Regions from separate parts of the Paenibacillus apis genome, predicted to be linked through region 2. Evidence: predicted binding sites of a transcription regulator. Region 2 holds the regulator's gene; each other region holds the start of a gene.

Region 1 (3,168 bases), on a different contig from region 2:
TTCTAATACAACAAAAGCCCTACCTCTCAATTGTCCTTGCGGCTCCGATGACCGCGCCAGCTTGAATCAGAAATACTCGAATACTGCCAACATTCTTACTCTTAGGGTCATAAATAAGGAATTTTCATACCGGAATGGTATGTGAGGGTTATAATCATTTGAGGAACATGATATGGGGTTTACAATCTAATTTGTAATATTACAGGAATTTTCATGAAAAGTCAAGAAAACGTCCTTTTTTTGTTGTTGCTTCGAGCTAATATTACTATTCTCCTATACCTAGTAAGAGTCATTAACTAAGAGTCATTAACGACATCAACGAATCATCATAAACGAATCATTATCAATGTCAAATGAGGTGGGTTTGTACGATATTCCATATAAAAAAATCTGTCTAAGCACGGATGGAAGCATTTTATACGATTATTCGTACAAAAATTGCCTATCCAAGGCATAAATGAAACTTTTTATATGTTTTTTCGTACAAAGTGGCTTGTCTTCGACTGTAACAACAACTTTTTGTACGATAATCCGTACAAAAGTGAAATAGCCGCTCTCCAAGGTGAAGGATGCCTAACGCAGTGCCCAGCGCAAAGATGCCCAACATAAAGAAGACTAACGCAAAGCTGCGGCATGACGAAAAATCCCCTTATCCCGCAGCTTGGAGTGCAGGAAAAGGGGATGGATAACCTCGATTAATTAGCGTAGCTATAATCGTCATTGCTCTTATTGAGCAATTCTTTAAAGCCCGGAGTGGCATAGAGCTGCTTGTCCTTCGTAATGAACAAGGCTTCCGTGTTGTTCTCCTCGGCAAACTTCAAGCCATCCTCGATGCCCATAATGAGCAGCGAAGTGTCCATCGTATCGGCAGCCGTAGAGGAATCGGCAATGATCGTGACACTGCTGATATTGTTATCTGCCGGATAGCCGGTCCGCGGATCAAGAATATGCATGTAGAACTTGCCGTTCTCTACGAAATAGCGTTCATAAATGCCTGCGGTTACGACGGTCTTATCGATCACCTTGACGGTGCCAATATCATTGCCTCGTTCCTGAGTCGGATCCTGAATGCCGACCGTCCATTCCAGATTACCGGGCTTGCTGCCCATGGCGAAGACGTTGCCGCCGAGATCAATGATAGCACTGTCAAAGCCCTGTTCTTTCAATTTATCGTAGATCAGGTCAGCCGCGTAGCCCTTGCCGTAGGAGCCAAGGTCGAGATCCATTCCCTTGTCCTGAAGGTAAATTTCAAGCGTATCTTCATTTAACTCCACCTTCCGGTAATCGATCAGCTTCTGAGCTGCGGCAATATCCTCGGCAGGTGGAACATGGGCGTCCTCGTGGCCGATATTCCAGAGGCTGACGAGCGGTCCGATCGAGGGATCGAGCAGACCATTGGTCTGCTCGGCATAGTCGACCGCAATCTTGACCAGATCGAAGGTCTCTTGGGACACCTTAACCGGGGTAATGCCGGCGTTGGCATTCACAGCATAGATTTCACTGTCCTCGTTGGAACGGTTAATTTTATAATCGATATCCTTCATCAAGTCTTCGAGCTCTTCAAAGTTTTTCGTAGTCGCACGGTTATCATAAATTTTAATGGTCACGACGGTATCGAAGATGAAGAAGGTTTCGCTTACAGGCGTGACGGTCTGAGCTTGTCCGTTAGCGTTGACTGCGCTGCCTTCCTTTGTGCTTTTGCTTGAAGTGCTGCCACAGCCGCTGAGCAGGCCTGTCAGAAGAGCTGCGGATAGCAGCAGGACGACCGCTTTATTTTTGAACATAGGTATGCATCCTCATTTCTCATTCATGTCGACCTTGATTGTAGCAGAAAAGAAACTGCACTAAAAGTATCAATCCTCACAGAGGCTCCTTCCTGCATTATACCCTTCCTAAGTGATGATTTTGTGAAATGCGGCAAAAAATGATACATTTATCACACGGATGATTGGAGCCTAACAGGTATAATGGTTTCATCTAAGATTTATATAATTAAAAAATAAGGGAGTTTGTCATGAAGCGCGGAGATATCATACTCATCGGTTTGGTCGTCGTCATTGCTGCTGCATTTCTAGTGCCCAGATGGTTTGGCGACAGCCCTAGTGAAAACAATCACAACACACAACGCATCGCTAAAATTACGGTGGATGGCAAACTGTTCCGCACGGTAGAACTGACCGGTGAAGAACAGGAAATCGAGATAAATACGGAACATGGGTATAATTTACTTAAAGTTCATGATTACGGTATTGAAATGATCGATGCGGATTGCCCGGACAAGGTATGTCTTACCTTCGGATTTATTGAGCGCAATGGAGGTACGATTGTCTGCCTGCCTCATAAATTATTAGTAGAGATCGAGGGCGCGCCTTCAGAAGGAGATGACATCGATGCCATCGTTAAATGAGCAGGCCAATCTCTCTCTGAAGAGGACGGTCATCGTGGCGATTTTTGCAGCGGTAGCCGTTGTTCTCAGTCTGATCGAGGCTTCGATTCCTGTGAATATGGGGGTCCCGGGCGCCAAGCTGGGCCTGGCTAATATTATGGTGCTTACATGCCTGTACTTCCTCAGAGGAAGAGACGCCCTCATGGTTGTTATATTGAAAACCTTACTCAGTTCGTTCATGCTGGGGACCTTCTCCAGTTTGTTGTTCAGCATCAGCGGAGCCCTGTTGAGCTTTCTTGCGATGTGGGGACTGCTCAGCTTCGGACGTGAAAATTTCAGTATGGTCAGCGTTAGTATTGTTGGGGGCATTTCTCATAATGTCGGGCAGCTTGGAGCTGCGGCGGTATATTTGAAAACAACCAAAATCATGTCCTATTTGCCGGTATTGTTAATTGCCGGCGTATTGACCGGTATTGCAGTCGGGCTTGCGGTACGATATCTGATCCCTTCCTTGTCGAAGTTATCCTTGTTTGAGGGGTTCTTGACAAAGCCGGTGTAGATATTAATAGACAGGAGGGGTAAGGATGACAGAAGAGCAACCCGCTTATCATGTTCAGCATGTTTCTTTCGCGTATTCACCGGAGCAGCCGGTATTGAGCGATCTGTCATTCAGCATCCTTCCGGGAAGCTGGGTATCGCTGGTAGGCCCGAACGGTTGCGGCAAATCCACGCTGGCCAAGCTGCTCGGGGGATTGCTGGCAGTCAATGAGGGGATGATCGAG
Region 2 (3,168 bases):
CTGGAGGACGTAAACACCGTCTACTGGATTGAAGGCAACGGAAATTATCGAAGCAAATCCCTGCAGATATTTGCCGTGCCGATTGATGTCAGCGAGCAGCTCAAGAGCTACTTCTTCGACCGGAAGAAGAGCATTGTTATGACATCTGCCACCTTGTCGGTGGACAAATCCTTCCAATATATGATTGACCAACTGGGCCTGCAGGAGGCGCAGGCTCAAGACCGGCTCATGACCTCCATGCTTCCTTCGCCGTTTAATTACCGCGAACAGGCCTTGCTTGTGATTCCGCGGGACTTTCCAAGCGTCAAGGGAAGCGTAGGGGATGATTACTTTGTCAGTACACTCGTCCAATCATTGGCTGACACAGCGATCGTAACTCAAGGCCGTATGCTCGTGCTGTTTACCTCCTACCGGATGCTGAGGCAGGTGTATGATCCGCTAAAAGAGCTGCTGTCATCGCACAATATTTCGGTAATCGGCCAAGGCATGGACAGCGGCAGCCGCACCAAGCTTACCCGCCGGTTCCAGGGGCAGCAAGCATCCGTACTGCTGGGAACCAGCAGCTTCTGGGAGGGCGTTGATATCCCGGGAGATGCGCTCACGAGCCTGGCGATTGTACGCCTGCCGTTTCAACCGCCGAATCATCCGCTTGTGGAAGCCAAGAGCGAGCGGCTGCAGCAAGAGAAGAAGAATCCTTTCATGAAGCTGTCCGTTCCGCAGGCCGTCATCCGGTTCAAGCAAGGCTTTGGACGGCTCGTACGGACTTCCCAGGATCGGGGGATCGTCATTGTGTACGATACTAGAATTCTGGAATCATATTACGGAAAGTACTTTTTGTATTCTTTGCCTGGACCGAAGATGGAGCATATGCCGCTTGGCCAGATGGTTCCGCGCATTGCGGAATGGCTGGACCCGGAAAATCCGTAAACGCTTCTTAATTTGCGTCAATAATAGGGGGATAATCGATGAAGTCGGAGAAAATTTCAGACGCCGTTGTGCGTAGATTGCCAGTCTATTTGCGTTTTCTTAATGAATTAAGCCGCCGAGAGGTATCCACGGTTTCATCTCAGGAGCTGGGACAGAAGCTGGATCTGAATCCGGCGCAAATTCGTAAGGATCTCGCCTATTTCGGTGATTTTGGCCGGAAGGGGATCGGCTATGATGTGGCTTATTTGATCGAGAAAATTCAACAAATTCTGAATCTGGATCAACAGATTAATGTGGCGCTGATCGGAGCTGGTAATCTCGGACAAGCGCTATCGAACTATAATGCTTATGTGAAGGACAATATGAAGATTGTTGCCGTATTTGATGCAAGCCCTGGTAAAATCGGAGGGAAAATCAATAACATCGAAATTCAGCCGATCGAGATGCTGGATGAAACGGTACGCAACATGAATATCCGGATCGGAATTATCACGGTTCCTGCGGCAGAAGCCCAGCATGTTGCTGACAAGCTCGTGGCTGCGGGGATTGGAGCCATTTTGAATTTTGCGCCGACGATTCTCAAGGTGCCTGCTGAAGTGCGGGTACATGCGGCAGACTTTACCACAGACTTAATGAGTCTCGCTTATTATCTGGACGGCGGAAAGGAAATGAAAGACCATGACTCGAAAATGGCTGATTAAAGACGGCACGTTCGCGGTGCTGCATCAAGAACAAACCGTGATCCGCGGCTATATGTTGATCGAAGGGGATAGAATTACCTATATCGGCCAAGAGCGGCCGGAAGGCGTGGAAGGGGCCGAGACATTCGACGGCAAAGGCCTTCTATTCCTGCCCGGTCTGATCAATACCCATGGACATGCAGCGATGTCGCTGCTTCGCGGCTATGGCGATGACATGGTGCTTCAAGAATGGCTTCAGCAGAAGATGTGGCCCATGGAAGCAAAGTTCACCGGTGAAGATGTACGCTGGGGCACGGCGTTGTCTGTGATTGAGATGCTCAAGAGCGGAACGACGACCTTCCTAGATATGTATGATCACATGGATCAGGTGGCCTCGGTAGTGGAACAGTCCGGCATCCGTGCGGTCCTGACGCGCGGCGTGATCGGGCTTTGTCCGCCTGAGGAGCAACAGCGGAAGCTGGATGAAGCGGTGTTGTTTGCTCGCAATTGGCATGGGAAGGCAAACGGCAGAATTACGACGATGATGTCGCCGCACGCTCCTTATACCTGCCCGCCGGATTATATCGAAAAAATTGTGCAAGCGGCGCATGATCTGGATTTGCCGCTGCATACCCATATGTCGGAGACTCTAGCGGAGGTGGAACAAAATGTTCGGGATTACGGGGTTCGTCCGGCCCAGCATTTGTTGAACCTGGGCTTATTCAGCCGTCCGTCTTTGCTGGCGCATGCGGTGCATTTGACTGACGAGGAAATTGCAATGCTTGCCGAGCATCGCGTAGCCGTCTCCCATAATCCGGGCAGCAACCTGAAGCTTGCCTCCGGAGTAGCCCGTGTGCCGGAGCTGCTGCGGGCAGGTGTGACGGTATCCTTGGGTACGGATGGCGCAGCCAGCAATAACAATCTGGATATGTTCGAGGAGATTCGCCTCGCCGCCCTGATCCATAAAGGCGTTACAGGGGACCCGACCGCGATTCCGGCAGCCGAAGCCCTTCGTATGGGAACGGAATATGGCGCGAAGTCGTTGTTCCTTGACCAGACAGGTGTGCTCGCAGCGGGAATGAAGGCTGACTTTATCGCCTTGAACCTGAAGCAGGCTCATTTCCTGCCGAAGACCGATTATATCTCCCATGCGGTATATTCCGCTGCCGGTCAAGATGTCGAGCATGTCTGGGTGGACGGTAAGCAGGTCGTCAAATCACGGGAGTGTCTGACTCTGGACGAGGAGAAAATTCTGTTCGAAGCGCAACGAGCCTTTGAGGGCTTGCTTGCAAGATAGGATAGATAAGGCGTCTTAATCTATGTAAATTAACTTTTTATAGAAAGCCATTCAGGAGAGGAAAGGAAGGGAGCTTTTGCGTAACAGAACCAAATGGGTCTTGCTTTCCTTTATCATCCTTGCGCTTATTCTGCTTGGCCTCTATCGCTTTTATCTATATGTATATGAGGACACCTGGCAAGCGGAGAAGCTTGCAGTGCAGAGGGCGAAGGCGGAGACTACGCTTGTCAAGTCCGATGAAGTATGGAAATCAGTCTGGGACAA
Region 3 (3,168 bases), on a different contig from region 2:
TGCTATCCTGAGGCAGAGATTACGGTGTACGAGAAGAATGATAATATTTCGTTTCTATCCTGCGGCATAGCCCTGTATGTCGGAGGGATGGTAAGTGACGCCCAGGGCTTGTTCTATTCATCTCCTGAACAGCTCGCAGAGCTGGGTGTGACAACCAAAATGCTTCACGAGGTAACAAAGATTGATACGGATGCCAAGCAACTGCGGGCACGTAATCTGGAGACAGGCGAAGAGCTGGAGGATACCTTTGACAAACTGGTCATGACGACAGGCTCCTGGCCGATTGTACCGAAGTTTGAAGGGATCGGGCTGGACAATATTTTGCTCTCCAAAAACTTTAACCATTCCAACACGATTATTGAAAAGTCCAAGCAGGCCAAGAACATCGTGGTCGTCGGCGCAGGCTACATCGGGGTCGAGCTGGTGGAGGCTTTCCAATTGAACGGCAAAAATGTAACGCTGATTGATGCGGAGCCTCGCATTCTAAGCAAGTATCTTGACGCGGAGTATACGGATCAGATCGAAGCTTCTCTGCGGAGCCGCAATATTCAGCTTGCTTTAGGTCAGAAAGTTACAAAATTCACAGGCGAAAATGGCAAGGTGAGCAAGGTTGTGACAGACCGGGGAGAATACTCGGCGGACTTGGTCATCCTGTGCATCGGTTTCCGTCCTAATACGGAGCTTCTTCGCGGACAAGTGGATATGCTCGATAATGGCGCAATTATCGTAGACGAGTATATGCGTACAAGCAAGAGTGATGTCTACGCGGCGGGCGACAGCTGTGCGGTATTCTATAATCCGACCCAAACCCATGCTTACATTCCGCTGGCTACAAATGCGGTTCGGATGGGGACGCTGGTTGCCCGGAATTTATTGGCTCCTACGGTGAAGTATATGGGCACGCAGGGCACCTCGGGAATTAAGATCTACGAGGATCACATTGCCGCAACCGGGATGACGGAGACCTCAGCCAAGGAGGCAGGGATTGAGGCGGAAGCTGTGATCGTTAACGATCATTACCGGCCAGAGTTTATGCCTACGCATGAGACTGTGATGCTGAAAGTGGTCTATGAACAATCAACCCGGCGGATCCTCGGCGCACAAATGATGTCCAAGGTTGATCTGACTCAATCGGTGAACACACTCTCGGTCTGCATCCAGAATGGCATGAAGATGGAAGAGCTGGCTTTCGTGGACTTCTTCTTCCAGCCGCATTATAACAAGCCATGGAATTTTCTGAACAGTGCAGGGCTTGGAGCGCTGCCTGAAGTTCCGCAATCCGCCTACGAGACAGGACGGGTCTGAATTTTTCCGCGATTTCCCGATCTCAATTCTGTGAAGTTTTTCACTTCTGGGAAGGTATCGTGACTAATGTTACTTATTTGAGGCGCTTCGCACGGTACAATATAAAGCGGATTTTAAAGCAGCCGAATAGAACAAGTCACAAAGGAGATTGAAATCATGGCTTATAATAAACCGGATCAAATCGCGAAAGTCACGGTAGAGATGGGTGTCAAGAAGGCGCATAATCCACTGTTGACTGTGTTGATTCTCGGATTTTTGGGCGGGGCGTTTATTGCGATGGGCTTCCTGCTGGATATTCGCGTCATTGCAGGAGCACCGGCTGAATGGGGCGGTATTTCCAGCTTTATCGGAGCAGCGGTGTTCCCGATTGGTCTGATCCTTGTATTGCTTGCCGGCGGCGAGCTGCTGACGGGCAATATGATGGCTGTGCCGCTGGCGCGGATCGCGGGCAGGATTTCCACAGGCGAGATGATCAAGAACCTCCTGTTAATTACGATTACTAACTTTCTCGGCGCTCTGTTCGTCGCTTACTTCTTCGGGCATGTTGTGGGTCTGACCGGAAGCGGCGTATACCTGGAGAAGCTGGTGGATATGGCTGGACACAAGCTGGACGACAGCTTCGTGCAAGCATTCGTCTCGGGCATTGGCTGTAACTGGCTGGTAGCTCTGGCAGTATGGCTCTCTTATGGAGCCGACAATATGAGCGGTAAAATTCTCGGCATCTGGTTCCCGACAATGGCCTTCGTTGCAATCGGCTTCCAGCACGTGGTCGCCAACATGTTCTTGATTCCGGCAGCGATCTTCGAGGGGTACTACTCCTGGGGAGAATACCTGATTAACTTCGTACCGGTATGGTTGGGCAATCTGACCGGGGGTGCCCTGTTTGTAGCAGGAGCTTATTGGCTCGCCTATCTGAAGGATGGCAAGAAAGAAGCGGCTGCTCCAGCTCAGGAGCTGGTGTCTGAGCGTCAGGCCGGGTAGTAGTAAGCCGATGGTAAGTATTCCCAAGGGACATAAAGAGGGCAGACGGTTCGAATAAAACCGGGTCTGCCCTTTCTTTATTAATATCCTGTTGAAATCAAGGCTTCCAAATCCGGTAATTTCCGCTTAGAGCCAGGAGTGCGAAGAAGTATAGGCAGTTGTCGTAATAGCGCCGGTCACCCATCCGCAGCGGCGTATTCCAGAACAGGTCCACACTCGCCCGGGCAGGCTCTCCATCCGCCGCCAGCGAGGCCATCGCATTGGTCGCCAGCAGTCCGACGGGATGCAGCGCTTTTTCTTCAAACGGTTTGCCTTCGATCGAGTATCGGCGGTAATCCTCCGGCCGCTTGTCGGCGAAGAACGCCTGAATCCGGCCTGCCGCCTCGCATGCCCACTGATCCGCCGCGAACCATTCCCAATCCAGCCCCAAATTGGCGGCTACCCGGTAGGAGTCACTGAAGAAGTGCCCGTACCCGCGCTCATTATTCGGCGTACCGTCATAGTAGGCGTATTCTGGAGCCAGTCCGGTTTCGGGGTGGCAGGCGGTCCTCAAATATTCACGGCTGGCCGAGGCCGCTGCCTTCCAGAACGGCCGATCCTCGGGATAAGCCCACAACGCAAACAATTCGTAAAAATGCGGCAAATGATAGGACGGGTCCGAAAACTCACAATTTGGCACGAATTTGATCAGTTTGTTGTGCGGATTCCACATTGGGTCGCCGAGTCCGTCCTCCCCTTTGTGAAGGCAGGTCCGCAGCAGATCGCGCGCCTGTGTTCCGTAATTGAACGGCGCTTCCCGGTCGCCCCACCGATGGGATGCGAAGAATAACGCCATCGCAAAATACTCCTCCCCGTCCGGAGCAGGCCCGTCCGACAGCCGTG

The links. The regulator Rex, encoded in region 2, represses fermentation and respiration genes when NADH is low (regulators of the CRP and FNR family bind a similar motif). The targets are predictions, from matches to a motif close to TTGTGAAATATTTCACAA.
Region 1: a site for Rex is predicted at 1,906-1,923, ahead of KI362_RS19185 (FAD:protein FMN transferase). Genes of this name have one in related genera too.
Region 3: a site for Rex is predicted at 1,334-1,351, ahead of KI362_RS09430 (formate/nitrite transporter family protein). Genes of this name have one in related genera too.

What each region holds. Positions count from the first base shown of each region.
Region 1 is NZ_BORS01000014.1:87,843-91,010, forward strand. Features, by position in the region: gene KI362_RS19185 (FAD:protein FMN transferase) at 696-1,784, opposite strand; gene KI362_RS19190 (NusG domain II-containing protein) at 2,015-2,407, shown strand; gene KI362_RS19195 (Gx transporter family protein) at 2,391-2,945, shown strand; gene KI362_RS19200 (energy-coupling factor transporter ATPase) at 2,971-3,168, shown strand, end outside.
Region 2 is NZ_BORS01000008.1:876-4,043, reverse strand. Features, by position in the region: gene dinG (ATP-dependent DNA helicase DinG) at 1-927, shown strand, start outside; gene KI362_RS12490 (redox-sensing transcriptional repressor Rex) at 966-1,628, shown strand; gene KI362_RS12485 (amidohydrolase) at 1,606-2,904, shown strand; gene KI362_RS12480 (cell wall elongation regulator TseB-like domain-containing protein) at 2,981-3,168, shown strand, end outside.
Region 3 is NZ_BORS01000005.1:233,287-236,454, reverse strand. Features, by position in the region: gene KI362_RS09435 (FAD-dependent oxidoreductase) at 1-1,305, shown strand, start outside; gene KI362_RS09430 (formate/nitrite transporter family protein) at 1,462-2,286, shown strand; gene KI362_RS09425 (glycosyl hydrolase family 8) at 2,384-3,168, opposite strand, start outside.